DNA from 4 places in the Halomonas profundus genome. Region 4 is predicted to be linked to each of the others. Evidence: predicted binding sites of a transcription regulator. Region 4 holds the regulator's gene; each other region holds the start of a gene.
The links. The regulator PhoB, encoded in region 4, activates phosphate uptake and scavenging genes when phosphate is short. The targets are predictions, from matches to a motif close to TGTCATANNNNTGTCANA.

Region 1: the regulator PhoB is predicted to act here: its motif matches at 4,267-4,284, upstream of LMS44_RS22515 (esterase-like activity of phytase family protein).
Region 2: the regulator PhoB is predicted to act here: its motif matches at 4,578-4,595, upstream of LMS44_RS21730 (UTRA domain-containing protein).
Region 3: the regulator PhoB is predicted to act here: its motif matches at 2,945-2,962, upstream of LMS44_RS14275 (PstS family phosphate ABC transporter substrate-binding protein).

Annotation. Positions count from the first base shown of each region.
Region 1 is NZ_CP086344.1:4,949,967-4,957,194, forward strand. It holds gene LMS44_RS22490 (TniB family NTP-binding protein) at 1-128, opposite strand, end outside; gene LMS44_RS22495 (TnsB C-terminal domain-containing protein) at 125-2,053, opposite strand; gene LMS44_RS22500 (heteromeric transposase endonuclease subunit TnsA) at 2,046-2,726, opposite strand; partial or broken gene LMS44_RS22505 (ATP-binding protein) at 2,868-3,530, shown strand; gene LMS44_RS22510 (NADPH-dependent FMN reductase) at 3,553-4,131, opposite strand; gene LMS44_RS22515 (esterase-like activity of phytase family protein) at 4,351-5,661, shown strand; gene LMS44_RS22520 (alpha/beta hydrolase) at 5,773-6,756, opposite strand; gene LMS44_RS22525 (malate synthase G) at 6,974-7,228, shown strand, end outside.
Region 2 is NZ_CP086344.1:4,774,082-4,781,309, forward strand. It holds gene LMS44_RS21705 (ABC transporter ATP-binding protein) at 1-772, opposite strand, end outside; gene LMS44_RS21710 (ABC transporter permease) at 769-1,629, opposite strand; gene LMS44_RS21715 (ABC transporter permease) at 1,613-2,446, opposite strand; gene LMS44_RS21720 (alkaline phosphatase family protein) at 2,443-3,267, opposite strand; gene LMS44_RS21725 (ABC transporter substrate-binding protein) at 3,324-4,403, opposite strand; gene LMS44_RS21730 (UTRA domain-containing protein) at 4,673-5,446, shown strand; gene LMS44_RS21735 (hypothetical protein) at 5,570-5,797, shown strand; gene LMS44_RS21740 (ABC transporter substrate-binding protein) at 6,019-6,876, opposite strand; gene LMS44_RS21745 (TonB-dependent receptor) at 7,124-7,228, shown strand, end outside.
Region 3 is NZ_CP086344.1:3,126,959-3,134,186, reverse strand. It holds gene LMS44_RS14295 (PP2C family protein-serine/threonine phosphatase) at 1-252, shown strand, start outside; gene LMS44_RS14290 (STAS domain-containing protein) at 242-760, shown strand; gene LMS44_RS14285 (multidrug effflux MFS transporter) at 901-2,088, shown strand; gene LMS44_RS14280 (sulfite exporter TauE/SafE family protein) at 2,161-2,892, shown strand; gene LMS44_RS14275 (PstS family phosphate ABC transporter substrate-binding protein) at 3,023-4,036, shown strand; gene pstC (phosphate ABC transporter permease subunit PstC) at 4,132-5,382, shown strand; gene pstA (phosphate ABC transporter permease PstA) at 5,401-6,567, shown strand; gene pstB (phosphate ABC transporter ATP-binding protein PstB) at 6,594-7,228, shown strand, end outside.
Region 4 is NZ_CP086344.1:5,155,111-5,162,338, reverse strand. It holds gene LMS44_RS23530 (NAD(P)/FAD-dependent oxidoreductase) at 1-826, opposite strand, end outside; gene LMS44_RS23525 (chorismate--pyruvate lyase family protein) at 964-1,539, shown strand; gene ubiA (4-hydroxybenzoate octaprenyltransferase) at 1,575-2,465, shown strand; gene phoB (phosphate regulon transcriptional regulator PhoB) at 2,591-3,280, shown strand; gene phoR (phosphate regulon sensor histidine kinase PhoR) at 3,283-4,569, shown strand; gene LMS44_RS23505 (hypothetical protein) at 4,881-5,195, shown strand; gene LMS44_RS23500 (hypothetical protein) at 5,847-6,149, shown strand; gene LMS44_RS23495 (hypothetical protein) at 6,627-6,977, shown strand; gene LMS44_RS23490 (copper chaperone PCu(A)C) at 7,070-7,228, opposite strand, start outside.

The DNA of each region.
Region 1 (7,228 bases), 210 kb from region 4:
CGCATGACCTCAATGACACGATTGGCCAATGGATAGCCCAACCAGCGCGGTTGATCCATAAACTCCATTCGCTCTTTAGCGGACAGCCCCAAGACGTGACGAAGATCAGGATGAAGGTGTGTGCTCATGCTATGTCCCAGTTCACATCGATATCACCCGTTAAAAGACCGTCCCCTTGAGCGGGTGTCTCTTTAGGGGCCGCAGTTGAGGGCGCATGTAAAAGGGGATCTGCAGGCGTCACCTTCTTCTCATGCTCTTTACGTCGTTGTGCCTGACGGCGACTTCGCTTAGTACGTGCTTGCGACTCCTCCACATGGGTTCGCAGCTCACTAATAGCGCGTAGAATTTCAGTCTCATTGACCGAGTTTCTTCCTTCCTGCCGAAGGCGCGCTTTAGCTTGGGCATACTCCCAAACACTCATCGAGGGGAGGGCAAGATTGGCAAAGGGCACGCGAAAATAGTGCCCGAGCTCCGGGTCTTTGAACCAAATGACACTAATGTCGCGAGGGTCGCGCCGGAAAACAAAGGTGCGTTTCTTGTCTGGCATGTCTGGATCTTTGGCATTGATCCAAGGTCTTAGCGCTTCATCGTAATAGTTTATGCCATCGATGGTCACACCAAAGGTCTGGATCGTACGCTGAAAGCTGGGCAAAAAATCGAGCAATACAGAGAGCCTGTCAGCAGGCCTCGGCGCTAATCCCACTCCCTGCACATCCGCATTGCCAAACACACCAATTTCCCACTTCTTCATCGGCGACATACCAATCCCAGAATGAAGGCGCTGGTGGTAAACCTTGCAGATCAACGTCACCAGCCACTCTTCAAACTCGCTTTTCGTCATGGCCGCGTGTTTCTCTGGATCGTACCCCTCTTTCTCTTTAATGGAGGAGAAAGTCGTCCCAGGCAGGTTATGAATTTCTTTGAGAAGAGACCCCAGCACCCGCTCAATGTGGCCACCGTAACGAGGCTGCTTAACAGGCCGAAACTCAAGGTTGATCCCATAGGCTAGGCATGAGCGCCTAAACGTCTCAGAGCGAAAATCTGGGCCGTTATCGACATGAATCGTGGCGGGTGTGCCCCATACCGGCCACTCAGCCTCCACATTATGCAGTAGCAACCACTCATCTTTAGGAAGCATGGAGTGCGCCACACACATGCCGACAGATGTTTCAGAGGGCGGGTCAAACGATAAGTAATACCCCGTGACCATGCGAGTACACACGTCCATGGCCAGCGTAATCCATGGACGGCCAATCGGTTTGCGATATACGTCATCGACCAAAATAATATCGGCAGGCGTGTGGTCAATCTGCATGACGGCTAACGGATAGTCCGCATTGGGAAATTTTCCGGCCGCCGGCTGAAACTTATTAATCGCTTTTTCTCTAAAGCCATGCCCACGCAATCGGTCGCGCTCTGGGATGTCGCGCAGACGAGAACGAACGGTACCAGGGCTCGGCGGGTCGATGCGCCGCTCATGGCAGCGCCGCATGACTTCCTGTACCGCTTTTTGTGCGGACGGACGCTGCAGCGTCAAATACACCTCTTTGATGACTTCCTGAATCACCGCCTCGGCATGCGCGGGGATACGCGACTTTCCTTTCTTCCACCCTGGCTTTTGAGGAATTAATGCAAGCACCGAGCCCGTCGCTTTATACCGCTTCAACCAACGGTAGATCGTAGCCGTATCAACCCCCGTTTGTTTAGCACGCTCCTCCGCTGCATCCCGCCCCACCGTATGGCGATCCACCAAGGGCTTAATGATGGAAAAGCGATGCTCGGCCTCCCGCCAATCGGCATCCCCAATCTCGGACATATCCTGCTCAGGGGATACGGACCCGCTATTGAGAGGCGCTAGTTCTTTGATGCGAAGCGGGCAACTACGCCCGGACTCAACGGCAATGCCAATGACCGTCTCAAAATCGAGCACCTGGGAAATTCGGTAAACGGTGCCATCTTTCTGAACCTGCTCACCCACCATAATCTGCAAGTGTTGGCGTGTTTGGGCGACGCCGTTATTGGGTTCAGTTGCGCTGCCACGATGATTATTCATGATCGGGTACCCATACCTCCGATAGAGGACTGAAGGATTGGGCCATATCGCAATCTAACTGCCGAGTCGCCAGTAGATGCCATAAATGCGCAATCCCCTCTGCCCGGTAAATATCGCCCATAAAGTGCCGAGAAAGCAGGTAATCCAAGGTCGCCACCCCCATTTCCCTCACCGTGTTGAGGACTGCCTGGCTTTCGACAGAGGGAAACACCATCCGCTTGTAGCGCGCTAGGAAGGTAATGTTGTCCAAGGTCTTATCACGAATGCGGCTTTCATCATGAATGCGAAACGCCCAGCCCTCATTGTTGGCATGCCGTATCGCCGCCTTCCATTTAGGCGACCATTCACGCCAATGTGCTTGCCACTTTTCCCGTGGTTTGACCTCCACCAGGAGAGGTTTTGGGTAATCCCTGTAATGACGGTTACCGAGACGGTAATAAACCAAATAGTCAGGTGTGTAGGTGTAGCGCCTACCGGTCACGGGATGATGAAACGGGATCTCGCACGGCTGGGAAATCACACCAAGGACGCTCACATCAAAGTCAGCCTTGATGAGGAAATCACGTTCGAGCGTCGACTCGAACGCAATAGACTCCTCCCCGCGAAAGGCATAGTAGCCAGACACACTTCGTCGGGTAGGGCCGATTTTACGAACGGATGTAGGCAGTGGCATGGGTAGTCGCACCAAATGTTGAATAAAACAAGGCCTGTCGCATCAATTGCTATTAATTCTGTCGCACTCAATCCTGTACAGACTACCATAATAGCCCGATATTACGCCCTGAGGGTCGCATCAATTGCTGAAAATGACAGCGGCTCAAAACCCAAACCCGGTGAGATTTCGCTGGCCCACCACGGCGTGCTGTTTTTGGATGAGCTGCCGGAGTTTTCCCGCCATGTGCTAGAGGTACTTCGGCAACCGCTGGAAACCGGAGAGATTCACCTCGCACGTGCCAGTCATGAACGTCGCTACCCTGCTCAATTTCAGTTAGTAGCCGCAATGAATCCCTGCCCCTGCGGCCACTTGGGCGACCCACGCCAGCGCTGTCAGTGTACCGCCAGCCAAATCCAGCGTTATCAAGCACGGCTTTCCGGGCCATTGCTAGACCGTATCGATCTGCAAGTGGAAGTGCCCGCGCTGCCGCCAGAGCAGCTCACCGCACAAACCCAAGGCGAGTCGTCAGAAGCCGTGCGTGAGCGGGTGATGGCCGCCCGAGAACGCCAAATGGCCCGTGGCGCGCTGAATAGCCAGCTAAGCGGCAAAGCCCTGGAAGCCGCCTGCGCGCTTAACGATGAAGAGCGCGCCTGGCTCGCGGGCGTGCTGGAAAAGCTCAAGCTCTCCGCCCGCGCCTATCACCGCGTACTGCGCGTAGCCCTGACCCTTGCCGACCTTCAGGGTGAACCCAAGCCCACCCAGCCACATCTAATTGAGGCCATTGGTTACCGACAGCTGGATCGGATGCTAAAGGGGGCGTAAGCCCCCGAAAGCCACTGGGCGGTTAGCGAGTGGCAGCCAGTGAGTCCACTAGGCGCTGACACAGCGCATCCAGCTTCTGCCCCGTGGTTTCATCGTGTAACGCGCCACTATCATTGAAAGCGCTGCCCGCTTTCGCCAGCGACAATGGCTGTGGCAGCACGACCAACCCCAGATTGGCTAACAGTTGCTGACCAAGCGGTAGCGCACGGATGCCACCTAGCCCACCAGGGGAAGCCGCCACCAGCGCTGCCCACTTACCGGCAAATAACTTGAGCCCCGGCGTATCCTGGTAGGGTCGTGACAGCCAATCCAGTGTGTTTTTCAGCAGCGGCGTGATAAAGCCGTTGTACTCTGGCGAAGAGATCATCACTGCTTGGTGATCCGCCAGAATCTCACGCAGCTTCAGCACATTCTCCGGCACGCCCCGGGCTTCAATATCTTCATCAAACAGTGGGCAGGGGTAATCTTTTAAATCGATAAAGGTTGCTTCCCCGCCAAGCGCCTCAATACGCTTGGCGGCCAGCTTGGCTAGCTGCTTGTTCAGTGACGCTTCTCGGGCACTGCCTGCAAAGACCAGTACCTTTTTGACCGATGATCCCATTGTCATTTCCTCTTTGAATAATGTATTTGAAAGCCACACCATTTATTAATATTTACGCCTGTTGAGCAAGACGTATTTTACGACTCAGGGCCAGACTCGACTTGAAACCCTGCTGCCATTAAAACGTCTGCACTTTGTCATTCAACTATCACTATGACGGGTGAAAATTAGCAAAAGCTGCACCTGCTCTAATTTTTCTTCCTAAATGGTGAAATAGTGATGACAAAGCCGTTACTAGCGACTGCTCTACTCGCCTTTGCGTTTACCAGTGCGGCACACGCCCAGCAGAGTTTTAGCGCCACATTGTCCGGCCATGCCCAGCTACCCGGCAGCACCTTTGTGGCAGCTCCTTCCGGCGCCGCTGAGCACTACAACGTCTCAGGCCGTTTTACTGGCCAAGAGGGCCGCATTGAGCAGTTATATACGAACATGCAAGCCACCGGCTTAGCGCTACCCTTCCCCAGCCAGCCCCTGCAGGGTTTTTCTGGCATTCGCTCACTTGGCGATAACCGTTTCCTGGTGTTGACCGATAACGGCTTTGGCTCCAAGGCGAACTCCTCCGACGTCATTCTGATGTTTAACATCATAAAGACTGACTGGGACACTGGGCGCGTCATCATCGAGGAGACCGTTCAACTATCGGATCCAAACCGCAAGGTGCCCTTCCCGATTATGAATGAAGCCACTCCTGGTCGTTTTTTAACCGGCGCTGATTTCGATATTGAATCGATACAGCCGGTGGGCGATAGCTACTGGATTGGCGATGAGTTCGGCCCCTGGATTATCCAGGTCGATAATGCGGGGGAAGTGCTGCAAGTGCTGGCCACCAATCCTGGTGGGACGCTGATGCGCTCCCCCGACAATGCCTTTGCCCTCACCCCGAACCCTGGCGCGCCTCTCGCTAATGATGTGAGGGTGTTTCGCTCTGGTGGCTACGAGGGCATGGCGCTCTCCGAAGACCAAACAACCCTTTACCCCTTATTGGAAAAGCCAGTCTGGGACAGCAACGCCAACGCCCCGGAAACGATTGATGGCACCCCCGTATTAAGAATGTTCGAGCTCCATACTGAAACCGGCGAATGGGGCGACACAACCCGCTACTACCCCTTGGAGTCAGCGGATCATGCTATTGGCGATTTCAACCTCATTGGCGGAACTCGCGGCTTAATCATTGAGCGTGATAGCCGCCAGGGCGACCCGCGAGAAGAGTGGGCAGACAACCCTGCCGAGTTCAAACGCATCTATCTCGTCGATCTCAACCGCACAAATGAGCAGGGTGTGCTTGAGAAAATCGCCTATATAGACCTGATGAACATCCAGGATCCAGATGGCATCGCCCCCCGCGGCACGATCAACGGCACCTTTAACTTTCCCTTTGTGACCATTGAGAACGTGGATCGTGTCGATGAGAGCACCATCGTGGTCGCCAATGACAACAACTACCCTTTCTCGATTGGCCGCCAGCAAGGCCGCGCCGATGATAATGAGCTAATACTGCTCGATGTAGAGGACTTCCTGAACGCCCAGTAAGGCAAATCAGTGTGAGCATAGAAAGGTAAAAGCACTGAATAAAACCTTAGCGGAATTTATTCAGTGCTCGTGCCGTATAGGGAATAATCTCGCCAATATATTTTACAAAATCTATTGGCTAGCACTTTCGACAAACCCATCTACAAAGTTATCCAGCGCTGCAAACAGCACTTCACGGATGGGGTCTGCCTCATTTACCAAGTGGTGGCGAGCTTCCGGGTGGCGGTGAATTTCGGCATTGGGAAACTTCTTCGCCAGAATCGCTAAATTCCACTCCCAATCGACGGTCAAATCCTGCTCGCCCTGGAGTATCAGGGTAGGCAGTGGGTTGGGCTCCTGGGCCAGTAGGCGAGGCATCCAGCGGCGCATCGCGCTCACCCAGGCAACGCTCAAACGCTCTGGCTGCAGCGGGTCACCCTCACGTAGAAACTCGGTGAACTGCTCGTCGGTAGAGTTGGGGCGATATTTACGCGGCAACTCTTTTACAAACGGGCTGGCAATCAAGTGCAGCCAGCTGGTTTGGCTCCATCCCCAAGGCCGCACCAGGGGCGCCAACAGCACCAAACCTGACCAACCGGAAGCCTCACGGCGGGTGAGTGCATCGGTAGCCAGAATCGCCCCACCGGTACTCTGGCCCACGCCTAGCCACGGCTCAGGCGCCATGCCTTGGCTCTTTAGGGTCATCTGCAAATGGGCCAGACAGTGCTGATAATCATCGAAATCTTCTATTGCCGCCCGCGCACCGCTGGAAAGACCATGGCCGGGAAGATCCCACAGCACTACCCGCCACCCCTTAGCCAGCAGGCGTTCAAGCAAATGGCGATATAGCCCCATATGATCGAAATAGCCGTGCACCACAAAGGCAGTGCCTACCGGCTGCGGGGGGCTCCACACTTGGCACCATAGCGCAAAGCGCCCTGTATCGATAAAGCCTGCATGCACTTCACTGGTATCTAACAGCAGTGCTTCTAAGCCATAGTGATGGAAATAGCCTTGCATAGCGTCTGCCAATACTTCTCCTGGCAACAAGCGGCTAAGGGCGGTATCGCCCGAGGCGTGGCGAAACAAGCCTTCCAGATGTTGGAAATCACGCATCGTTGTTTCTCCATAACGCCATGTTCCGTTGGCCTAGACGCGGCTGTTGAGCCGCATTCCCAAAACCTAATACCTAGTCATTTGGTTGAGCATTTTACCGCATTAGGGTCTACGCTGTTTACATGCCCGAGCAGGTGTGGAATTATTTTCCATAAATACATTTTACTCTGACCGTGGCAAGCACATTCCCCACGGGCATCCTCACAGGAGAAACCCCATGAGCGAGCGTATCACGCGCCACCGTTTACAAGTGGCAGCCGATTTAGATCGTTTTATAAATGAGCAGGCGCTACCGGGAACAGGTGTTGATGAAAACGCCTTTTGGGCCGGTGTGGATGCTCTGTTTCATGATTTGACCCCTAAAAACCGTCAATTACTTGAAGAGCGCGACACGCTGCAAGAAAAACTTGACGTATGGCACCGGGAAAACCCCGGCCCGGTCACCGATATGCCGGGATACCGCCGCTTCCTG
Region 2 (7,228 bases), 380 kb from region 4:
CGAAAAGTAAGTTGTAGTGCCCCATAAAGCCCGCCGCGTGGTAGTCCCTGGGCCGCGTATAGAGCTCTTCGGCGCTTCCCTGCTGCAGGATGTGCCCGTCATGCATCAGGAAGATACGATCAGACATCACCAATGCCTCTTCCTGATCGTGGGTCACAAACAGGGTCGTCAAACCTAATGTCTGCTGGATATCGCGCAGCTGCTGACGTAGATGGCCGCGGATACGGGCATCGAGCGCTGAGAGCGGCTCATCCATCAATAGGATACGCGGCTCAACCACCAACGCTCTTGCTAAAGCCACGCGTTGACACTGCCCGCCGGAGAGCTGGTGGGGAAACTTGTCAGCATGCACATTGAGCTCTACCAGACGCAGTACTTCATCCACCCGGCGGCGGCGTTCCTCATGCGGCACCTTCTGCATACGCAGGCCGAAGGCGACGTTGTCGGTCACCCGCATGTTGGGAAACAGAGCATAATGCTGGAAGACCATGCCAACACCACGCTGCTGCGGTGGAAGTGCGGTGATCTCTTCGCCATCCACCACGATTCGCCCCTCATCCAGCCGATTCAACCCGGCAATAGATCGCAACAGGGTCGATTTTCCGCAACCGGAGGGCCCCAGCAGCGTGACGAACTCACCCTTGGCGATCACCGCATCGATGTGAGAAAACACCTGGGTAGTGCCAAAACGCTTGGCCAACCCCTCGAGATGGAGATAGCCAGCGGCCAGGGGGCTGTCATTGACTACTGGAGCACCGCTTAGGGTCGTCATGGGTTCGCCCCCTTGGTAATGGCGTGACCGGCCTGACGGTTCCCCAACCAGGTTAGCAGCAGGGTGAACAGGAAGAGCGTGATCACCAATGCGCTGGTGAAGTGGCCGCTGGAGCCTCGCATATTGTTGAGATACACCTGAAGGGTCTCGAAGCGCGTCCCTACCAGCATGTTGGCGAAGACGAACTCGCCAATCAGGAAGGAGAAGGACAGGAACACGGCGACCTGCACCCCCACGCGGATGTTGGGAAGAATGACCAGGAAGAAGGCCTTGAAGGGCGTTGCCCCCAGCAGTTGCGCGGCTTCCATCAGTGACCTTACATCGATGGTGCGCAGGCTGTTGGCAATGGCCCGGTAGACGAAGGGCAGCGCGATCGTCACGTAAGTAAACATCAGTATCCAGGGGGTGCCCACCAGTGGCAGCGGGCCGCCAGCGTAGAGTTGCAGCAGCCCTACCGAGGAGACCACAGGAGGCACTGCAAAGGGCACCAGGATAAGGCCACTCATCCAGGCATCCAGCCGTGGGTAGCGGGTATGCGCCAGGAACGCTACCGGCACCACCAGCACTAAACTCAGCGCCAGCGCTCCTACCGTGACCAGCATTGAGCGGGTGAAGGCCCACTGAAAGCGCGGTGTACTCCATAGCTCCCCAAACCACTTCAGGGTCACCCCATCAGGCAGGAGGGTGGCCCCCCAACTGGACGCCAACGCATAACCCAGGGTGGCGAGCAGCGGCAGCGCCAGTAGCGTGAACACACTCCACACCACCAGTGCATAGGGCGACGGCCAGACAAGGCGACGTATTGGCAGTGGAGATTCCTCTGGCCGGGATAAGGTGAGATCAGCGTTCAACGACATAATGGCTCCTGCGCACTATCCACTGCTGAATCAGGGTGACCATTGCCAGTAACCCGACCAGAACCAGCGCCAGGGCACTGGCCAGATTGGGCTGCAGGAAGAGATCCCCCGAGACCAGATTGGCGATACGGATAGTCATGAGGTTGTAGCTGGTATTGACCAGCGCATAGACGGTGGCATAGGCGCCCATGGCGTTGGCGATCAGAATCGTCAGCGTCCCCGCCAGTGCCGGCCGGAGGATCGGCAGACCGATATGGCGCCAGTAGGCGATGCGCCCGGCGCCCAGCAGGCTGGCAGCGTCCCGCCACTCTGCCCGCAATCCTTCGAAGGCAGGAAACAGCAGCAGTATGCCCAAAGGAATCTGGAACCAGGTGTAGATCACGATCAGGCCGTTGCGCGAATAGAGCGAGAAGCTGTCGATCAGCCCCACACGCTGAAGGGCTATGGTCAACACCCCGTTGGCGCCCATCAGGATGATGAACGCGAAGGCCAGCGGTACACCGGCAAAGTTGCTGGTCATATTGGTGAAGGCGATCATCCAGCGCCGCAGCGGACCGCTGGTGCGGGTCAGGCTGTGGCATGCCAGGGTGGCGATGATCAGCCCCAGAAGGCTCGAAATCAGTGAAATCTCCAGGCTGCGCCCAATGGCCTGACGAAAGAAGGTCGAACCCGCGATTTCCCTGAAGTGGCCGAGCCCCCAGGCGCCCTCGACGTGGAAGGCACTGATGGCGATCCAGCCGAGCGGCGCCAGTTGGAAGGCCACGAATACCAGCGCAAAGGGTACCAGCCATAGCCAGGCGGGCAGTAGACGCTTCACGACGCCGCCCTCCCCTCGACCAGCAGCTCGGCGTGATAGGGTTTGTCATGCTCCAGGCCCAGCAAGGTGGCCAAGGTACCGCACAGCCTTGGCTGCTGCAGCGATGCCACCGGCGCATGAGCAAATGCCTCGCCAAATAGCCACAGTGGCACCCGGCGCTCTTCCTCCAGCAGGCCCGAGTGAGAACCATCGGCGTTCATACCATGGTCGGCGGTCACCATCACCTGGTAGCCCTCAGCCAGCCACTGCGGCAAATAGTCGGCCAGGGCGCTATCGGCGCGACGTGCGGCGTTGCGGTACTGGGGCGACTCACCACCATGGCGATGGCCGGCATCATCAACATTCATGCTGTGCACCAGCAAAAAGTCTGGGGCGTTGAGCCGGCGCAGCGCTTCGGCGTCGCTGAACAGGTGATCGTCAGGGTAGTGATCCTGCCAGTAGAAGAGGCCCACCTGGATCGCGCTCTCCGCATTCTGGTGGAAACGGTGGCGGGCAGGCACGAAGGGAGCCTCAAGATAGAGCTCGCTGACCCAGTGATAGGCCGCTGCCGCAGTACGCCGCCCTTGACGAACCGCCAGATCGAATAGGCTGGTGCCGGTTGATCGGCGTACCACTTGGTTATGCACCACCCCAGAGTCCACAGGCCGGTCGCCGGTCAGCAAACACTCATAGAGGGGACGGGACATGGCTGGCAGCTCGCAGTTAAGCGCGTGGAAGCTGCCACGGCCCGCTTCACAGAGGGCATGCAGGTGGCCCATAGCGTGCCGCCCCACGGCATGGTTAAGGCCATCGAGCACTACGAGAATGACGCGCTGAGACATCACAGGCTCCTTGCCGCCTCCTGAGGAGACGGCAGTTAGTCGGAAAGAGGAGGCGGTTACTGCTGATGGATCAGCACCTGGGACTGCCACTGGCTCGGCAACTGCCGTGCGCTCATTTCCCAGGCGTCGAAATCCTCTACCGCACGGGCATTGGCGTACTGCTCATTGGGCAGCAGTTTGGCGGCGATCTCGTCGGGGAGGGTCAGGTGCTCGGCGCGAATCGGGCGGGCATATCCCTCCGCCAGGTTGAACTGCCCTTCGTCAGAGAGGATGAACTCGCGAGCCAGCTTGGCCGCGTTAGGATGCGGGGCGTGCTTGTTGATGATGGTGGCGTAGCCAGAAGTCACCGAGGCATCGCCAGGAATGACCACATCGAAGGCATCACGGTTGATCTGATCACGGTAGTTCAGAGCGTTGAAGTCCCACATCAGCGCAACCTCGACCTCCCCCTTCTCGAGGTTGGCTATGCTGGGATCCGCCAGTGACAACCGCCCCTGGCGGGCCAGCTCGGCAAATAGCTCCAGCCCTGGCAGCAGGTTATTTTCATCACCACCGTTGGCATAGGCGGCGGCGAGCACAGCGCTGTTAGCCTGAGCCGCTTGCCCTACGGCGCCCAGCGCTACGCTGTAGTCGCCCTCAAGCAAATCAGCAAAGGTGCGCGGCCGTTCCGCTTCCAGCACTAGCTGCTTGTTGATCATCAAGGCGATAGTGCCGGTATAGCCCAACACCCAGTGGCCGTCCTCATCCTTGGCCCAGTCGGGAATCTCTTCCCAGGTCGTCGGCTTGTAGGGCTGAGTCACCCCTTCTGTCACGGCGATGGGGCCAAAGCTAATGCCCACGTCACCGATGTCAACGGTGGCATTTTCACCCTCGGCCTTGAACTTGGCTATCTCCTCGGCGGAGCTCATGTCGGTATCCATGTGCTCCAAACCATACTGTTCGTGCAAATCGGCCCAGGTGTCTTTCCAGTTGGCCCAGGAGTCCGGCATGCCGACGCTGTCGACGCGCCCCTCCTCCTGGGCAGCGGCGATCAGTTCGGACAGGTCGGTATCCGCTTGGACCGGGCTTGCGAGAAGCGCCGTTCCGAGCGCGGCGGTTAGCGTCAGTTGCAGCAGCGACGAGCGTGTCGGATTCACAGTATGGCCTCATTCGGTTAGTCAGGGTGATGCCGCCATCTGGTCTAGTTCAGTAACGGCTGACAAAAGGCATACTAGGGGGTGGAAATGACAAAGGCATGTCGCTTGAATGACATTCACATGTCCTTACAATAGCGGCAATTGCTGCTGAAAATAGCGGTTATAGCTCAGACATGTCATCGCTCTGACATGATACCTTCGCTAAAATAACCTGCAGACGACTGCGTACGAACTTACGTAGCCTGAACTAGACCAGAAGCGAGCTTCCTTTGACCACTACGCTGCCACACGCCACGCCATTTAGCGCGGATAACGCTTCACCCTGTCTGACACCACCGACCAGCCGCCTTCAGCAGGCGCTACTGGGCATGCTGGCCGAGGAGGCCCCCTCTGCCACTGGGCGCCTACCCTCCGAACGACAGATGATGGAGCGCTTCTCAACCACACGCATCACACTGCGTGAGGCGTTAATGCAACTGGAGGCCGAAGGTCGCATCTATCGGGAGAGCCGCCGCGGCTGGTTCGTCTCCCCGCCTCGTCTTCGCTACGACTTACTCGCCTCTCTGCCGTTCAAGGAAATGGTAGCGTCCCAGCAGCGCTGCCCGGAAACCGAGGTACTCAAAGCCACCCAGTGCCCCGCCCAACCCAAGGTCGCGGCCCGCCTGGGCATCCTGGAAGGAGCACCGGTTTTCCACATCATCCGGGCACGCCGTATCGATGGGCGCCCCGTGCTGTATGTCGAACACTACCTGCGCGCGGACTGCTTCCCCGGGATCCTCGAGCACGACCTCGTGACCTGCTCGCTCACCGAGCTCTATCGCAGCCACTACGGCATACGCATCAGCCGTGTCAGCTTCGAGCTCTGCTCCACGGTGCTGCATTGTCGTGCGGCTGAGGCACTGCGCGCGGCCTCAGGAGGGCCTGCTCAGCGCGTCACTCGCATCAACTACGACCAGAATGGCCGAGCCATCGATTACGACGATGAGCTTTGGCGGCATGATGCGATTGAACTCACTGTGTCGGCGGCGCCGCAGGGCACGTAACAACTGCCCATCGGTGAGCTCGCCCGCATAAAAGCGTTTCAACAGCGTCACCAACGCCGCTTCACGATCATCAGCCGCGTGTTTTTTCATAACAGCCCCCAGCGCTTGAGCCGAGTATCAAGAGTGCGCAAGCCAACGAATCTCGCGTCCAATATTCGTGGGCAGGTAACGACAATTAACCCGCATCGTGCCAAGCCTTATCAAAATGAATCTGTACTGTCAGTTTCAAGCGCCACCTATGCGCAGGATAGTGCTCAAGATATCCAATATGAGCAGTTTAGTGCGCAAAATATGCTTCAGGAAAAATTAATGAGCAGTATTCTGCACAACAAAAGCAGCAGAACGTTTTAAGGTGCCAACGAAATCCAGAGCGATTTGGTCACGGTTCTCGCCCCAGTGGGCATATCACCATGTTCCCCAAGAGGCTGGATATCCACCAAGAGAGCTGGAGTTGGTTGTTGGAAAAGCGCTGGAAAGGCATGGTCAGCCTGCAAAATGACAGCGCCACCGGCGCCATTGACGCATGAAATAGCACCTAGCCTGTTCGGAAATAGGGTTAAGCGCTCAAACGCTTACTCAAGGGGGGTGCGCGACGTCAGGGCAGAAACCAGCTCCCGAGCAAAGCGTTGAGCGGAAGGTAGCGCGCCAAAACTCCATACCGGCGGTAAACGCAATAGCGTGGCGTTTTTAACGCTGGGTAAATGTTGCCATAAACCACTCTTCGCCAGGGATTCTGCGACCCCGGCGGGCAGCGGCTCGACCACGACCAGCGTGGCCTCAGGATAGTCGTAGAGCGCTTCGATACCCACGAGTGAAAATCCCCAGGCGTTGGTAGGCCGATCCCAGGCATTGGTCAAATTGATTCGTTCAAGCACGGCATTATAGAGACTGTTGTCGCCAAAAACCCTGACATGGCGGGCATCCATGAATTGCACCATCAGCAGCGGCGGTGCATCGGGGCGCTGTTGGCGAAGCGTGTCCATCAACGCATGTGTTTCGTTGATTAGCTGCGCTGCCTGCAGCCGGTGGCCGGTCAACTCACCTAGCTGACGGGTGAGTGCTTGTATCTCTTGCCAGGTATGGGTGCCGGGTGAATAGGGGGAGAACGACGTGACCGGGGCAATTCTCTCCAGACGCTCCGTCAAACTGGCGAACATCGGCGAAATGAACGTTTGCGTCGGTGGCGATTGCGCCATGAGTTCGAGGTTGGGCTGTGATCGCAGGCCAAGATCTGCAACGCCGTCGGGGATTCTGGGCTCCCCTACCCACTCATGGTAGCCATTTTGTTGAGCGGTACCTCTCAGCGGCGCGTCAATGGCCAGTAGCGTTTCGGCAATGGTCCAGTTGATGGTGGCCCACTGCGCGTGGGCACTCGACAAGGGCAGCAAGCAAGCGGCCGTTAAACAGCAGCGAGCCAAGAAAAAGAGCATCGACCGGTGGCACATAGCAGCGAGAGCATCAGAAAAAAGGAATCACATTGAGACGTCAATGCGGATTTTTTGCAAGGCAGTACGGAAAAATGTCATCCGCATATGTTAATACATCTCATTTTGTTTATCATATAAAGCCATGCCGGAAAGGCGACCATGGCACGACAGCCAAGCCTCCGCTTTCTTACATCGGTTTCATAAAAACGCGGCGGCTGGGCGCTGCTGTAAAAACGATAGGATCGACACTATGTCTCTTGGGAACACCTCCAACACCGCGGTTAAGCGCCGTAAAGCACGGCTTCTGCGCGCGCTGATGCTGATCGCGATGGGTATCACACCCGCGACCGCCTGG
Region 3 (7,228 bases), 2.0 Mb from region 4:
AAATTTCGTCTATGGCTCTGCTCAGATGGAGTATTGGAATGCTTGCCGGGTAAAACGCTCGACACGCGGCTCAAGGAGCTTGAGCAATTAGTAAGCGAGAGTGTAACGCTTGAGCAGTTGCGCGACCGGCTAGCAGAAACGAATGCACTCCTTGCCGAAGGGGATGCAGAGTTTGATGCCAACCAAGAGCGCGATGCTTTACCCGATGATCTAACAATCATGATGGTGAGCGGATTTGGTCATGCTGATTGAAGAGGGCCGCATTAAAGCGGCGTTCGATTCTGGTGTTTTTATTCTAAAACTGTGTGGTGATGTGCGTTTGACGCTCTGCGCCACGCTGGATACTCAAGCCCAGCGTCTTGCCGAGACGCCGGGGTTGCGTGCCGTATTGATTGACCTGCGTGAAGCCACCAATGTCGATTCGACGGCGCTTGGTTTTTTGGCCAAGGTCGCGATGGCGGTGAAAGGGCGCCTGGAGCAGCCGCCGACGATTATTGTCGATAATCCTGATGTACGGCAGATGTTGGACGTGATGGGCTTTGCGCGTTTCTTCACGCTGATGGAAGCGCCGCTACAACAGACGAGTACGCTCAACAATGAGCTTGAAGAGCTGCCCCAAGAGCCGGCAGACGAAGAGGGACTGCGCGATCGTATCCTGGAAGCCCACCGTATTTTAATGCATATGAACGAGCATAACCGTGAGCAGTTTCAGCCACTGGTTGACATGCTTGAGTCGCAAGACGCCACTACACATCACTAAGCTCCCCTCTCCTTGATAAGCCCCTGGCCTCTTCCAAGGGCTATCTACCGATAGTCTCCAATCCCGACAAAGGCCTTAAAATCAGCTATGATTAGCGGCCTATCTATTTCAGTGCGTACATTATCGCCTTAAGGAGACCCATGGATCTTAATCCTCGCCGGGTAGCACTGTTGGTTGCTGCCAATACGGCGCTGGCGCCCTTTGCTATCGACGCTTATTTGCCTGCCATGGGTATCATTGCTGAAAGCATCGGCGCCAGTATTCACCGTACTGAACTCTCCATCAGCGTATTCCTGTTCGGCTTTGCATTGGGCCAGCTATGCTTTGGGCCGCTTTCGGATCGGATGGGTAGAAAGCCTGTGCTGCTGGGCGGACTGGTGGTGTTTATGCTGGCAAGTCTTGCTATTACGATGGCGGACAGTTTGCCCACGCTGCTGGCTTGGCGGTTTATTCAAGCGTTGGGAGGCGGGGCCTGCGTGGTCAATTCGGCGGCGATTGTGCGCGACTGCTTTAGCGGGCGCGAGGCCGCCAAAGTGATGTCCACCATGGCGATGATTATGATGCTGGCGCCGCTGGTGGCACCTGCAGTGGGCAGCTTGCTACTGCACGTGGCTGGCTGGTGGCTGATTTTTGTGTTCTTAGCCGTTTACGCAGGCTTTTTGCTCTGGCTGCTAGGAACGCGGTTACCTGAAACCCGCGATATGTCGCTGCCTGCAGCTTCACCACGGCAAGTAATACGCAACTACGCCAGCGTGCTTAAGCATCGTGAAGGCATGGGCTATATCTGTGCGGTAGCGGCTTCCTTTGCGGGCCTGTTTGCCTTCGTGACCGCTTCGCCGTTTCTCTATCTCGACTATTTTGGCCTCTCGCCCGGCACTTATCCGCTAGTGTTTGGGGTCAACGTTGTCGTTATTGCGCTCTCTAATCGGGTCAATATTCATCTGCTCCGCAAGCGAACTCCTCAGCAGAATTTGCGTTTAGGGTTGCTTATACAGCTGGTGGCCGCGCTTGGGTTGGTAGCGGTGACCGCCCTGGACATCGCGTCGCTAGTGATCGTGGTGCCGTTGATTATGCTGTTTACCGGAATGATCGGGCTGATCACGCCCAACGCGATCTCGTCGTTACTGGATCATTTTGGCCATATCAGCGCCACGGCAACGGCGCTGCTGGGCGGGATCCAGTTTACCTGCGGCGCCCTCGCGGGAGTGATGGTAGGGCTGTTCGAGGTAGAGCATCTTTGGCCCATGGTACTCACCATGCTGGGCGCTGCGTTGCTAGGCAATATCGGTGTGCGCAAACTGACTAAAGCACCTGCTGCGGATGAATAGTTTTCAAATAGATAGGGCGTGTGGACAGGGCGTATGGATAGAGCATATGGATAGTTTGAATGGGTAAGTTGAATGGATAGCATGCTGGCTTGGGTCAATATGCCGATGAGCACTTGGTTAGCTTGCTCCGCCGTACTGTTAATGGGTGCTTTTGTGCAGCGCGCTACCGGCTTTGGTTTGGCCATTATTGGCGCACCGCTACTGTTGATGCTAGAGCCTCGTCTGGTGCCGGTCACTCTGGTACTGTTCGGATTTACCGTCTCCCTGATGATGGTGCGTCATTACTGGCACGAGGTGCGCCTGGATTCCATTGGCATGGCGCTAGTGGGGCGCCTTCCCGGCAATGCGCTGGGTATTTGGCTGCTACTCGCCGCCCCCATGTTTGTGTTAGAAAAGCTGATTGCGGTCATCGTCCTGTTTGCGGTACTCGTCACCTTGTGCCGCTTTCAGTTGCCGGTAAACCGAATAACGCTGTTTGGCGCTGGGGTGCTCTCTGGCATTTTTGGCACCGTTGCGGCTATTGGTGGCCCACCCATCGTGCTGCTGATGCACGGCTTACCCACTGATCGTGTGCGCGGCAATCTAGCCGCCTTTTTCATTTTGACCTCTCTATTGACCTTAATCACCCTTGCCTTGGCTGACCAGATTCAGCTTTGGCATTTCCAGGTCGCGCTTACCTTCCTACCTGCAGTATTAATAGGTAACGCCTTGGCAGATACCGTAGCCCACCGTTTAGACCGACGCATGCTGCAAGGTGCCTCGCTGGCGTTATGCACCCTCGCGGCGCTAGGACTTTTGTGGTGATGTAAGGTCGGGTTGCCTCTATGTAACGAAAAATTTTCTACGTTTTGCTCGCTGTCATGAAGTTGTCATGGAACCAGTGCAAGGTATGCCTTGCGAAGGCCAGATCCCTACATGAACAGGAGTATTTCGCATGAACCGTATTCTCAAAACCACCGTTATCGCGGCTGCTGTAATGAGCGTTGCCGGTGTTGCTCAAGCCCGTGATCAAATCCGAATCGTTGGTTCCAGTACCGTTTACCCGTTTGCCAGCTACGTAACGGAAGAGTTCGGTGCGACTACTGGTAACCCGACGCCTGTTATTGAATCGACTGGTTCGGGCGGCGGTTTGCGTCTGTTCTGTAATGGTGTTGGTGAAGGCACACCCGACATTACTAACGCTTCTCGTCGCATGAAAGTGTCTGAGTTTGAGCGTTGTGAAGAGAACGGCGTTACCGATATCACCGAGGCTAAAATCGGTTCTGACGGCATCGTATTGGGTCAATCAAGCGAAAACGATGACATTGCTTTAACCCGCGAACAGATCTTCATGGCGGTAGCTGCCATGGTGCCGGTTGATGGCGAGTTAGTTGAAAACCCCTACACCAACTGGAGCGAGATCGATTCTTCGCTGCCAGACCGTGAAATCTCCATTTATGGGCCGCCGACAACTTCGGGTACCCGCGATGCTTTTGAAGAGCTGGTAATGGAATCTGCGTCTGAGGGTATGGATGTTTACGGCGATGAAGGCTACACCGATATTCGTTCTGACGGTGTTTACATCGATGCCGGTGAAAACGACAACCTGATCGTTCAGCGCCTTTCAGAAGACACCGGTGCCTTTGGTATCTTCGGCTACTCTTTCCTTGAAGAGAATACTGACACGATCAGCGCCGCCAGCATTGATGGCGTCGATCCTGAGGCTGAGGCGATCAGCTCCGGTGACTATCCTATCGCGCGTTCACTGTGGTTCTACGTGAAGAACCAGCACGCTGAAGACGTCCCGCCGATGTACGATTACGTCGATATGTTTATGAGCGAAATGATGATTGGCGATGATGGCTACTTGCGTGATATCGGCTTGATCGTTCTGCCAGAAGGAGAGCGCGAAGAGTGGCGCCAGGCTGTTGCAGATCGCACTTCAATGACAGCAGACGTTCTTAAGTAAGTTGGTAGGTCAGATTAAAAGTGGTCGGCAGCGCAAGCTGCCGACCCGTTATTGTTGATAGGTTTCTTAACCGGTGACCACGTGAGAGAGATGCGATGCAGACCAACCAGCTTCTTCTGATTTTTTGCAGTGCATTATTGCTGCTGGGGCTGCTGGCTTTTTTTGCTGGCCGTTCAAAAGCCACTCGGTTACGTAGCGCGGGTACGGCGATGTTCGCCCAGCCTGACCAATACGCTTGGTTTACAGTACTCTCCACCGCCGGGCCAGCCGTGGTAGTGAGTGCCTTGGGCGCTTTCGTTTTGCTTCTAATGGGCGCCGACATTCCTACGCTTTATCTGCTGGCGGCGAGCTTAGTGATAGCAGCCATCGGGCTACTGGTGAGTCTTAATCAAGTAAAACCCGATTTTCATGCCCGTCAAGCCATTGAGCGGGTCATTCGCATGACCCTGGCTGGGGCAGCGTTAATCTCCATTTTGACGACCTTTGGTATTTTAATTTCGATTATTTCCGAGGCGCTGCGCTTTTTCCAAATGCACAGCTTCTGGGAGTTCATCACCGGCACCACTTGGAATCCAGGCGCGAGCTTTTTAGCATCCGCGGGTCGCGGTGATGGTAGCGGCGCTGAGTTTGGCTCGGTACCGCTGTTTGCTGGCACCTTTATGATTACCGCCATCGCTATGCTGGTGGCGGTGCCTATCGGTTTGCTTTCAGCGATTTATATGTCTGAATTTGCACCGCGCAAAGTGCGTACCGTCGCCAAGCCGGTGTTAGAAGTATTGGCAGGTATTCCTACCGTCGTTTATGGCTTTTTTGCCGCCATCACCGTGGCGCCGATCATTGTCAATATTGCCGGTTTTCTGGGGCTCGATGCGTCTTATAACAATGCGCTGGCACCCGGCATTGTGATGGGCATTATGATCATTCCGTTTATCTCATCGCTATCTGATGATGTGATCAATTCGGTGCCCGATAGCATGCGCCAGGGGTCGCTGGCACTCGGTATGACCAAAGGGGAAACGATTCGTGATGTGGTAGTGCCCGCTGCCATGCCGGGGATTATCTCAGCGTCGCTCTTGGGTATGTCTCGTGCCATGGGTGAAACCATGATCGTGGTTATGGCGGCGGGTATGCGGCCTAATTTAACCGCTAATCCGCTGGAAGATATGACCACGGTGACTGTGCGTATCGTGGCGGCGCTCACCGGCGACCAAGAGTTTGAAAGTGCCGAAACATTATCAGCTTTTGCCCTTGGACTCGTGCTCTTCGTGATCACACTCGCACTCAACTTGGTGTCAGTATTGATGATCCGTCGTTTCCGTGAAAAATACCGCGTGAATAACCTGTAACGCCGAGGAACTGTTTCGATGAGCCACTCTTTTGACGAAATCAGCCAGCAGCTTAAGCGGCGTCACCGAAAGTCTACCCGCCTTAAATGGATAACCATGGGATCGTTAGGTCTCGCGGGCCTTTTTCTGGTGCTGTTTTTTGCCGATATGCTGAGTAAAGGTCTACCCGCTTTCCAGCAGGCCTATATACAAACCGAGATTAGCTACACACAAGAAGCCGAAACCGATGGGCGGCGGGCGTTTGATGAAGAGCTGTTGCCGTTAATTAGCCGTACGGCGGTGCGTACAATTCCATTAGAGTTGCGCAACAATCCTGACATGATCGGCACCAGTAAAGCGGAGTGGGTATTAGCAAATAGTGATGTCGATCAATACTTGAAGGGACACCGGCATCGCTTGAGTGACGAGGAGCAGGAAGCCCTTGATGCCCGAGTCGAATCTGGACAGGTGGATCTACGCTTTAATACCACTTTCTTTGGTTCGGGTGATTCAAAAATTGCCGAGAACGCGGGCATTTTATCGGCAGTGGTCGGCACCATTATGACCATGATCGTCACCCTGGCGATATCTTTCCCGATCGGCGTGATGACAGCTATTTATCTTGAAGAGTTTGCGCCGGATAACCGCTTAACCCAGATTATTGAAATTAACATCAATAACCTAGCGGCGATCCCGTCGATTCTATTTGGTCTGCTGGGTCTTGCGATCTTTATTAACTTTTTCGGGGTGCCGCGGTCGTCTCCATTAGTGGGCGGTATGACGCTGGCATTGATGACGCTGCCAGTGATCATTATTTCGACACGTACCGCACTGCGTAGCGTGCCTGAATCCATCCGTCACGCAGGCTTTGGGGTGGGCTGTTCACGCTGGCAGGTAGTGCGGGATCACGTTCTACCCTTAGCAATGCCGGGTATTATGACAGGTTCTATTATCGGCCTGGCGCAAGCGATGGGTGAAACGGCGCCGCTGATTATTGTAGGGATGGTGGCCTTTATCCCCGATGTGGGCGTTTCCTTTACCAACGCGGCAACAGTGATGCCTGCGCAAATATTCACCTGGGCTGGTGAACCTGAGCAGGCGTTTGTGGAAAAAACTGCTGGCGGTATTTTGGTGCTACTCACCATACTCATCTCACTCAACGCTTTTGCCGTTGTGATGCGTAAGAAATTTGAGCGTCGCTGGTAGGCCAGTGCGTTATAGAGGACATTTCTATGAATAGCCATGCAACTGTAATGAACGGCCAGCAGACACCTGCGGTTGGGCAACCCTATACACGAAATGAAGCTGCGTGCCACGACCTGAGTTTCCGGGTTCGCGATTTGAATCTGTGGTATGGCAAAAACCAAGCGCTGAAGAATCTAAATATTGATCTTTTTCAGAAAAATGTGACGGCGCTGATTGGCCCTTCGGGGTGTGGTAAGTCGACGTTCTTACGCTGTTTGAATCGTATGAACGACCTGATTCCTAGCGTACGCACCGAAGGCCTGGTCGAGATGGACGGGTTGGACGTTAACGCACCTAAAATGGATGAAGTGGCGCTCCGTCGCCGGGTGGGCATGGTTTTCCAAAAGCCTAATCCGTTTCCTAAGTCGATCTTTGAAAATATCGCTTACGCACCACGCATGCACGACTTGGTCAGCCGTAAAGCCGAGCAGGAAGAATTGGTTGAAAAAGCGCTGCGTGACGCTGGGTTGTGGAACGAGGTGAAAGACAAGCTGCATGAGCCAGGCACCTCTCTGTCCGGTGGTCAGCAACAGCGGTTGTGTATTGCCCGCGCTATTGCGGTTCAGCCTGATGTGATTTTGATGGATGAGCCAACCTCAGCGCTTGATCCTATTTCCACCGC
Region 4 (7,228 bases):
GGTCAACGACTATACCGCCAGGTGATACGTTTAAACCAGCCGATTCGGCAAGTGCTGTGCGAGGTGCAAGGCCGGTTGCCATCAACACGAGATCGGCGCTGACAGCGTCGCCGTTATCCAGACGTAATACGATATCTTCGCCGCTTTCGGCCGCTATCGAATCAATCGAACGTGCAAGGTGAAGATGGATACCTGCTTCGCTAAAGGCATCGCCTAGGGCGTTCCCTAAGGGCGGTGGCAGCAAGCGAGGAAGTAGGGTTCCTTCTGGGGCAATGAGGCTGACACGATGGCCGCCAGCGTGGAGGTCGTTGGCAAATTCACAGCCGACCAGCCCCGCGCCAACAATCGCCACCCGTGCAGGGCCCTGGCCTAGCGCCGTGTGAAAGCGGCGGTAGTCATCCAGGTCGTTAATGGTAAAGCAGCGTGGGGCTACGCTGGGTTCAATGCTGAAGGGCACCCGTGGTGCAGCGCCAGTGGCCAGTACCAGTGTGTCGTAGCCGAGCACCATGCCGCCTTCGAGCAGAATTGTTTGGTTATCCACATCCAGTGCGGTTACCTGGGTGTGGATAACCATTTGGGCATTTAGCTCTTCGCCCAGGTCAGTAGCGCTGCGCTGGGCTAATTGTTCGGGCACCAGGCCCTTGGCGAAGCCGGTGGAGAGCAACGGCTTGCTGTAATCATCGCCGCTGTCGGCGCTCACCAGCGTTATTGAGCGTTGGTCGCCCAATCGGCGCAACGCCCGGGCAAGGCCAACCCCTGCCATTCCAGTGCCAATAATCACCAGCGCAGAGTGCGAAGAGGTTTTCTGTGTTTGGGTGGCGGGCATGCAGACACCAAAAAAGTTGCTAAATAAGGTTGCGAAAAAAGAAGCGCTAAACCGAGTCGTTAAAAAAGTCGCTGAAACAAAAGCCTTTCAGTGCTCATGTTACACTAGCCAACCCGTTAATTGCCCTGGAGAACTCGGTGACGGCTGCTGCTTTTCGGCAAACTCCTCTATTTTCCCGCTGGCGCCCGATTGATGCGGCGCGCCCGGCGATGAGTGCTTCCTGGTGGCAGTGGGTTGCCTCCACCGACTCGTTAACCGCCCACTTAATGGTCGCAGGTGGCGAGAAGCCGTTTCGAGTACGACTGTTGCGCCAGGGGGTTGGTTGGCCGCGCCAGGATGAGGCTCAGGCGCTGGGCATTGGTGCCAAGCGTTACGCCTGGCTGCGGGAAGTGGCGCTGTGCTTAGATGGAACGCCATGGGTGGTGGCGCGCTCGGTCGCCCCGCTTTCACAGGTAAAGGGCCAACGGCTAGAGTGCCTGGGCGAGCGCTCGCTAGGTAGTTGGCTATTTCGCCAGCCGGGTTTAGTGCGTGGGCCATTGGAAGTAACGACGCATTCCCCCCAGTTTGCTAGCGTCAACGGCATACAGGAAGGCTGTGCCTGGGGAAGGCGCTCTGTTTTTTATCACGGCTGTAAGCACGGCAGTCTGTCGTTATTAGTGCAAGAGTATTTTTTGACGGCGATGGCGGATGATCTTGGCCTGCCTTCGCGCTAGGCTAGCGCCTGCATCTTATTCTTCGTGAGGTAAGCATGGATCGTTCACTGTTGCGGCCGAAGGGATGGGCTCGCGTGGCAGATTTTTTACAGCTGATGCGCTTGAATCGGCCGATAGGCACATGGCTTTTGATGTGGCCGACGCTGTGGGCATTATGGGTGGCTGCGGAAGGTGTACCAGGGCGAAATGTGCTGCTGATTTTTGTGGCCGGCGTTTATGTGATGCGCGCTGCGGGCTGCGTGGTCAATGACTATGCGGATCGCCACTTCGATGGGCATGTGAAACGCACAAAACAACGTCCGCTAGCGACGGGCCGTATCAGCGAAACCGAAGCTCAACTGCTGTTTATCGCCCTGGTGGCCGCTGCGTTTATTCTGGTATTACTGACCAACTGGTTTACGGTGCTGCTCTCGCTGGGCGGGGTGCTGCTGGCGATTATTTATCCGTTTATGAAGCGCTATACCCACTTTCCTCAGGTGGTGCTGGGCGCGGCTTTTTCCTGGGCAATTCCGATGGCTTTTGGCGCCGTGCTCGGCCACGTGCCGCTGGAAGCATGGCTGCTATTCTGCGCTAATGTGTGCTGGACAGTGGCCTACGATACCCAGTACGCCATGGTCGATCGCGACGACGATTTAAAAATTGGCATTAAATCGACGGCCGTGCTGTTTGGAAATGCGGATCGTTTGATTATCGGCTTACTCCAGCTAGCCACCCTGGGGTTGCTGGCTTGGGTAGGCTGGTGGGTTGGTTTAGGTGGTTTCTTCTGGTTAGGGCTAGCGGCAATGGCAGCGACTTTTCTGCATCAGCAGCGCTTAATTCGCGACCAGGAGCGGGATGCCTGCTTCCAGGCGTTTCTCAATAATCACTGGTCGGGACTGCTGATTTTTGCCGGTATCGCGCTAAGTTGGTGGCCTGCGGCTGGCTGATCGCGGCGGTTGTCATGTAATTGTCATCAAGTCATGGTGTTATCGTCACTGACATGTCATTGATCTGTTTATCTTTGAACTGTTTTTCTTTGAACTAGTTTCTTTGAACACCGTGAGGCTCTGGTATGACCGCCAAGACCGTTCTGATTGTCGATGATGAGGCGTCGATTCGCGAGATGATCGCGGTAGCGCTGGAAATGGCTGACTATCGCGTGCTCGAAGCGGATAACGCCCAGGATGCTCATGCCATGGTGGTCGACCACCAACCCGATTTACTGCTGCTGGACTGGATGATGCCCGGCACTAGCGGTATTGAGCTGGCGAGACGCCTAAAACGTGAAGAAACCACCGCTGAAATCCCGATTATTATGCTCACCGCGAAAGGCGAAGAGGATAATAAAATTCAAGGGCTTGAAGCCGGTGCCGATGACTATATCACCAAGCCTTTTTCACCCCGGGAATTGGTGGCACGGCTAAAAGCGGTGCTGCGCCGTGCGACGCCACGTGGCGTTGAAGACCCGATTGAGATTAACGGCCTGCTGCTTGATCCGGTGAGCCACCGGGTAAGTGCCCACGGCAAAGCGCTGGAAATGGGCCCCACCGAGTACCGTTTGCTGCAGTTTTTTATGACTCACCAAGAGCGCGCTTACACACGTAGCCAGCTGCTTGACCAAGTGTGGGGCGGCAATGTTTACGTTGAAGAGCGCACGGTCGATGTGCATATCCGCCGCTTGCGTAAAGCGCTGGGCGACGTGCATCAAAACCTGATCCAAACGGTTCGGGGTACCGGTTACCGTTTCTCTGCACGGGTGTAAATGTGCGTTTATGGAGTCGTGAGCTGTGGCGAATAGCGTGGCTGGCCACGCTGGGCACTTGCTTGGGCTGGCTGTTGGGCTCGGCTGGGCTGGGGCTTGCAGCAGGGCTTGCGGGATGCTTGTTTTACCACTTACGACAGTTACGCGAACTCTATTTGTGGCTCACCCTCCACCCTAACGATGAACCGCCTGCCGCTCGCGGGATGTGGGGCGAGCTATTCGATCGTTTATACCGCTATCAAAAAAGTCAGCGCATCACCCAAAGCCGTCTGCGGGCTACTTTGGCACGTATTCAAGAGTCGTCTGAAGCAATGCGTGATAGCGTGGTCATGCTTGATCGCCACGGTGATTTGGAGTGGTGGAACAGCGCCGCCACCGCCATGCTGGGGCTACAAACCGTCCATGATCGTGGTCAACACATTACCAACCTGCTGCGCGACCCGGGCTTTATCAGCTATTTTAATTCGCGTAACTACAGTGAGCCGTTAACGCTCACCTCACCGATTGATGAACGGCGAATCCTGCAGTATCAAATTACCCTCTACGGTGACGACGAACGCTTAGTGATGGCTCGCGATATCACCCGCTTGCATCGTCTTGAGCAGATGCGGCGCGACTTTGTCGCCAACGTTTCCCATGAGTTACGTACGCCGCTGACCGTTCTCTCCGGCTATTTGGAAACCTACAGTGATATCTCCGACCAGCTTCCGCCGCGCTTGGGACGTAGTATTCAGCAAATGCAGGAACAGACCCAGCGGATGCAGAATCTGGTTAACGATTTATTGCTGCTCTCGCGTTTGGAAATTGACCAGGGCGGCCAAGATCATCATCCACTGTCACTCGAGCCTTTACTGCAAAGCGTTTGTGATGATGCGCTGGCCCTATCGCATCAACGTCATACCATCACCGTCGCCCTTGAGAGCGATGCCCGACTGTTAGGCAGTGAACAGGAGATTCGCAGCGCCGTCTCTAACCTTGCCTTTAATGCGGTTCGCTACACGCCTGCTGGCAGCCAAATCACCCTGCGCTGGAAAGCTAGCGCTACTGGTGGCGGCTATATCGATGTGGAAGATAACGGTGAAGGGATTGATCCCGTTCATATTCCCCGACTAACAGAACGCTTTTACCGTGTTGATAAGGGGCGCAGCACTGCGACTGGCGGCACAGGTTTAGGCTTGGCGATCGTTAAGCACGTGCTGTTGCGCCACGATGCGCAACTACAAATTGAGTCCCTTCCCGGCAAGGGTGCGTTGTTTCGCTGCACCTTCCCCCCCTCGCGTCTTGTTTAATTTAGCAAGTCATCCCATTGCATAATATTTGTAGCAATGTGCAATATTGGCATGCAAGGTTGGCAAAGCTTTACCCATGTGCCATTTTTACACAGCTTAAAGCGTTGTGTCGTGACTCAGTCGATGCCTTTTTGGCATAACTTATTTTTAATTAAGAGACTGATTTTGTTGTTTTTATTTATATGCTTAAGTTTTTTGGCATGCCTTCTGCAGAGTACAGATTGAAGGAAGATGACCGCAGGAATTGCTGGCTTCTCAGTAAGCCTTTCTTTCTTCATTAAGCGGTACTAAACAGCGATCGGAGGTAGGATATGACGTCCAAGGATTTTCTCAAGAAAGCTGGCATTTTAGGTGTATCTTTTGGTCTGATGGCAAGCCCATTAGCTTTTGCACAAACCGATGAAAATTCGGCGATTGACGAAAACCAAGGTATTACCGCTGACGAGCAACCGATGGATTCCCAAGGTACCGGTAGTTCAACTGGCAGTGATACAACAGACATGACTGACGATTTAACCCATGACGAAGGTGATGGTGCCAGCGACATGGATCCGCAATCAAGCAGTCACTCAGACGATGCTGAGTATGACAAGGATGAGCTTGTAGAAGAAAATGGCGGTAGCTAATTATCAATGACCTTTTAGATATCATTAAAAGCTTTTTCAGAGAATGAATAAGCGATTAACAGGATGTTACAAAAGCAAGAATGCTTTTAAGATTCACGGATGAATCAGTAGGCAATCAGAACACTAGTCAGGGTTAATTCCAAGGTTGGAGCCCCGCACAAGGAGTGGAAGCTAGCGTTAGTTATTACCTATAGCCAATTCTGATATCGGGCCCCGCAATGCGGGGCCTAATTTTTGCTGCCTACTTTTTATCTCGCTTATCCCCCCGCTACTTTCTCCCCTATCTTTTCCGCCGATCTTTCTTTGCGCCTCTCTATCCAATGCCATGTCTTGTTTTTTATGAATTGATGCCGTAGCGCTTTGTTGGCATCGAGCCTTTTATTTTGCTGAGTGTGTCATAAAGGCACAGACAGTTTTGCGCATGTGTCATTAGTGCACATGTAATTAGCGTGCTTTTGTTTTTAGCGGTGTATAATTGTGCGCAATGTATTTATTTTAAATTATTGATTTATATGGTTATTTTATTTTTATAAGAGAGTTGGCATTACATATGCTTTCTAGAGGTAGTGAAGCTAGCCGCAGTGAGATCTGGCCAGAGAGCCCTTCTCACTTCACTTCAGCGGTATCAAACGGTTACCAGGAGTAAATAGTATGTTTAACGATTTTGTTAAAAAAGCAGCCGTCGTAGGTCTCTCTTTTGGTTTGCTGGCAAGCCCGCTTGCCTTTGCCCATATGTCCATCGAAGCCAATCAAGACTTCACGGTTGATGACGAGCCCATCCAGGCGCAGTCTCATCACACATCCGGCCAAGCAGATTTTAGCCCATCTGATCTAATGTACGACGAAGGCGACCGTCCTAATGTCATTAAGGCAGATTCTCATCGCACTAGTAGTCAAGTGGACTACACCGCTAAAGATTTGACCCAAGACGTAGGTGATGGAAACGTTTGGTAACAAAAATTTGCAATTCTGAAGAAATATATTACGATTAACACGTGAGCTAAACACGCGAAAGCGTGTCACACCGATACGGATGCATATCGATTCAAGGAATGAATCAAACGACAATCAGAGCGTTGGTCAGGGTTAAATTCCAAGGTTGGAGCAGCCCCGCAAAAGGAAAGGAAGCTAGCGCTAGTCATTGTCAAAGTCTTGTGTCCTTAGACCCTGCTGATGCGGGGTCTGATTTTTTGTGGCATCCAACACCTCTCCCACACTATTCTTGTTTTAGTTTAAGGTACGGCTTTCTAGCGGAGCCTAATTTCATTGCGTCGCTATTTATACACTGCCCATCATCAGCCTGCCGGTGGGTTATGTCTCAGGCATCCGGTCTCACAATCATTTTGACCGTAAAGGGTGAGCTAACTTTTTTGACGCCTAATATGCAACGCAAAGCGTAATAGCCGTTCTAATCATCGATGAACGGAATCCATGGATAATGAGGAGAACATCTTGCTGTTAAAAGAAATGAGCCAAAAAGTCGCCATAGTAGGTATTGCTTTTGGTTTGGTCGCGAGCCCCATGGCGATGGCGCACTCATCTATTGAACTGAACCAAGACCGCACCGCTGGTCAGGATGTCATTAACAAACCTGAGTCGCATGCAGCTTCCAAACCATCTCATGTCTCTGCGGGCGACTTGAACCGTGACGAAGCTGATAGCTTGGACTTTTCGCCTTCCAGTAGCCGTCCTTCTACGGCTGAAAAAGGGCCTACTTCTCGCCAAGAGGGTTACACTCCTGGAGAACTCAACCGGGATGAAGGTGATAGCACCGACTGGTAAATAATAGGATAAGTGTAACTGCTAATGTAAGCGTTACTCGCTAAAAACCCCGCTTCGGTGGGGTTTTTGCTATGTGTTAAAAGCCAACGACATCAGTGGTGATGCCCATCAGCAGCTTCGCTACCGTCTTGGGCGCTCTGTATCCAGACCTCGATGTCTACGTCACCTTGTTCAGCGAAGGTGAGCGTGAGGGGAAACCGCTCACCCTCCTTCAGCGGCTCGGTTAAGCCAATCAGCATTAAGTGAAAGCC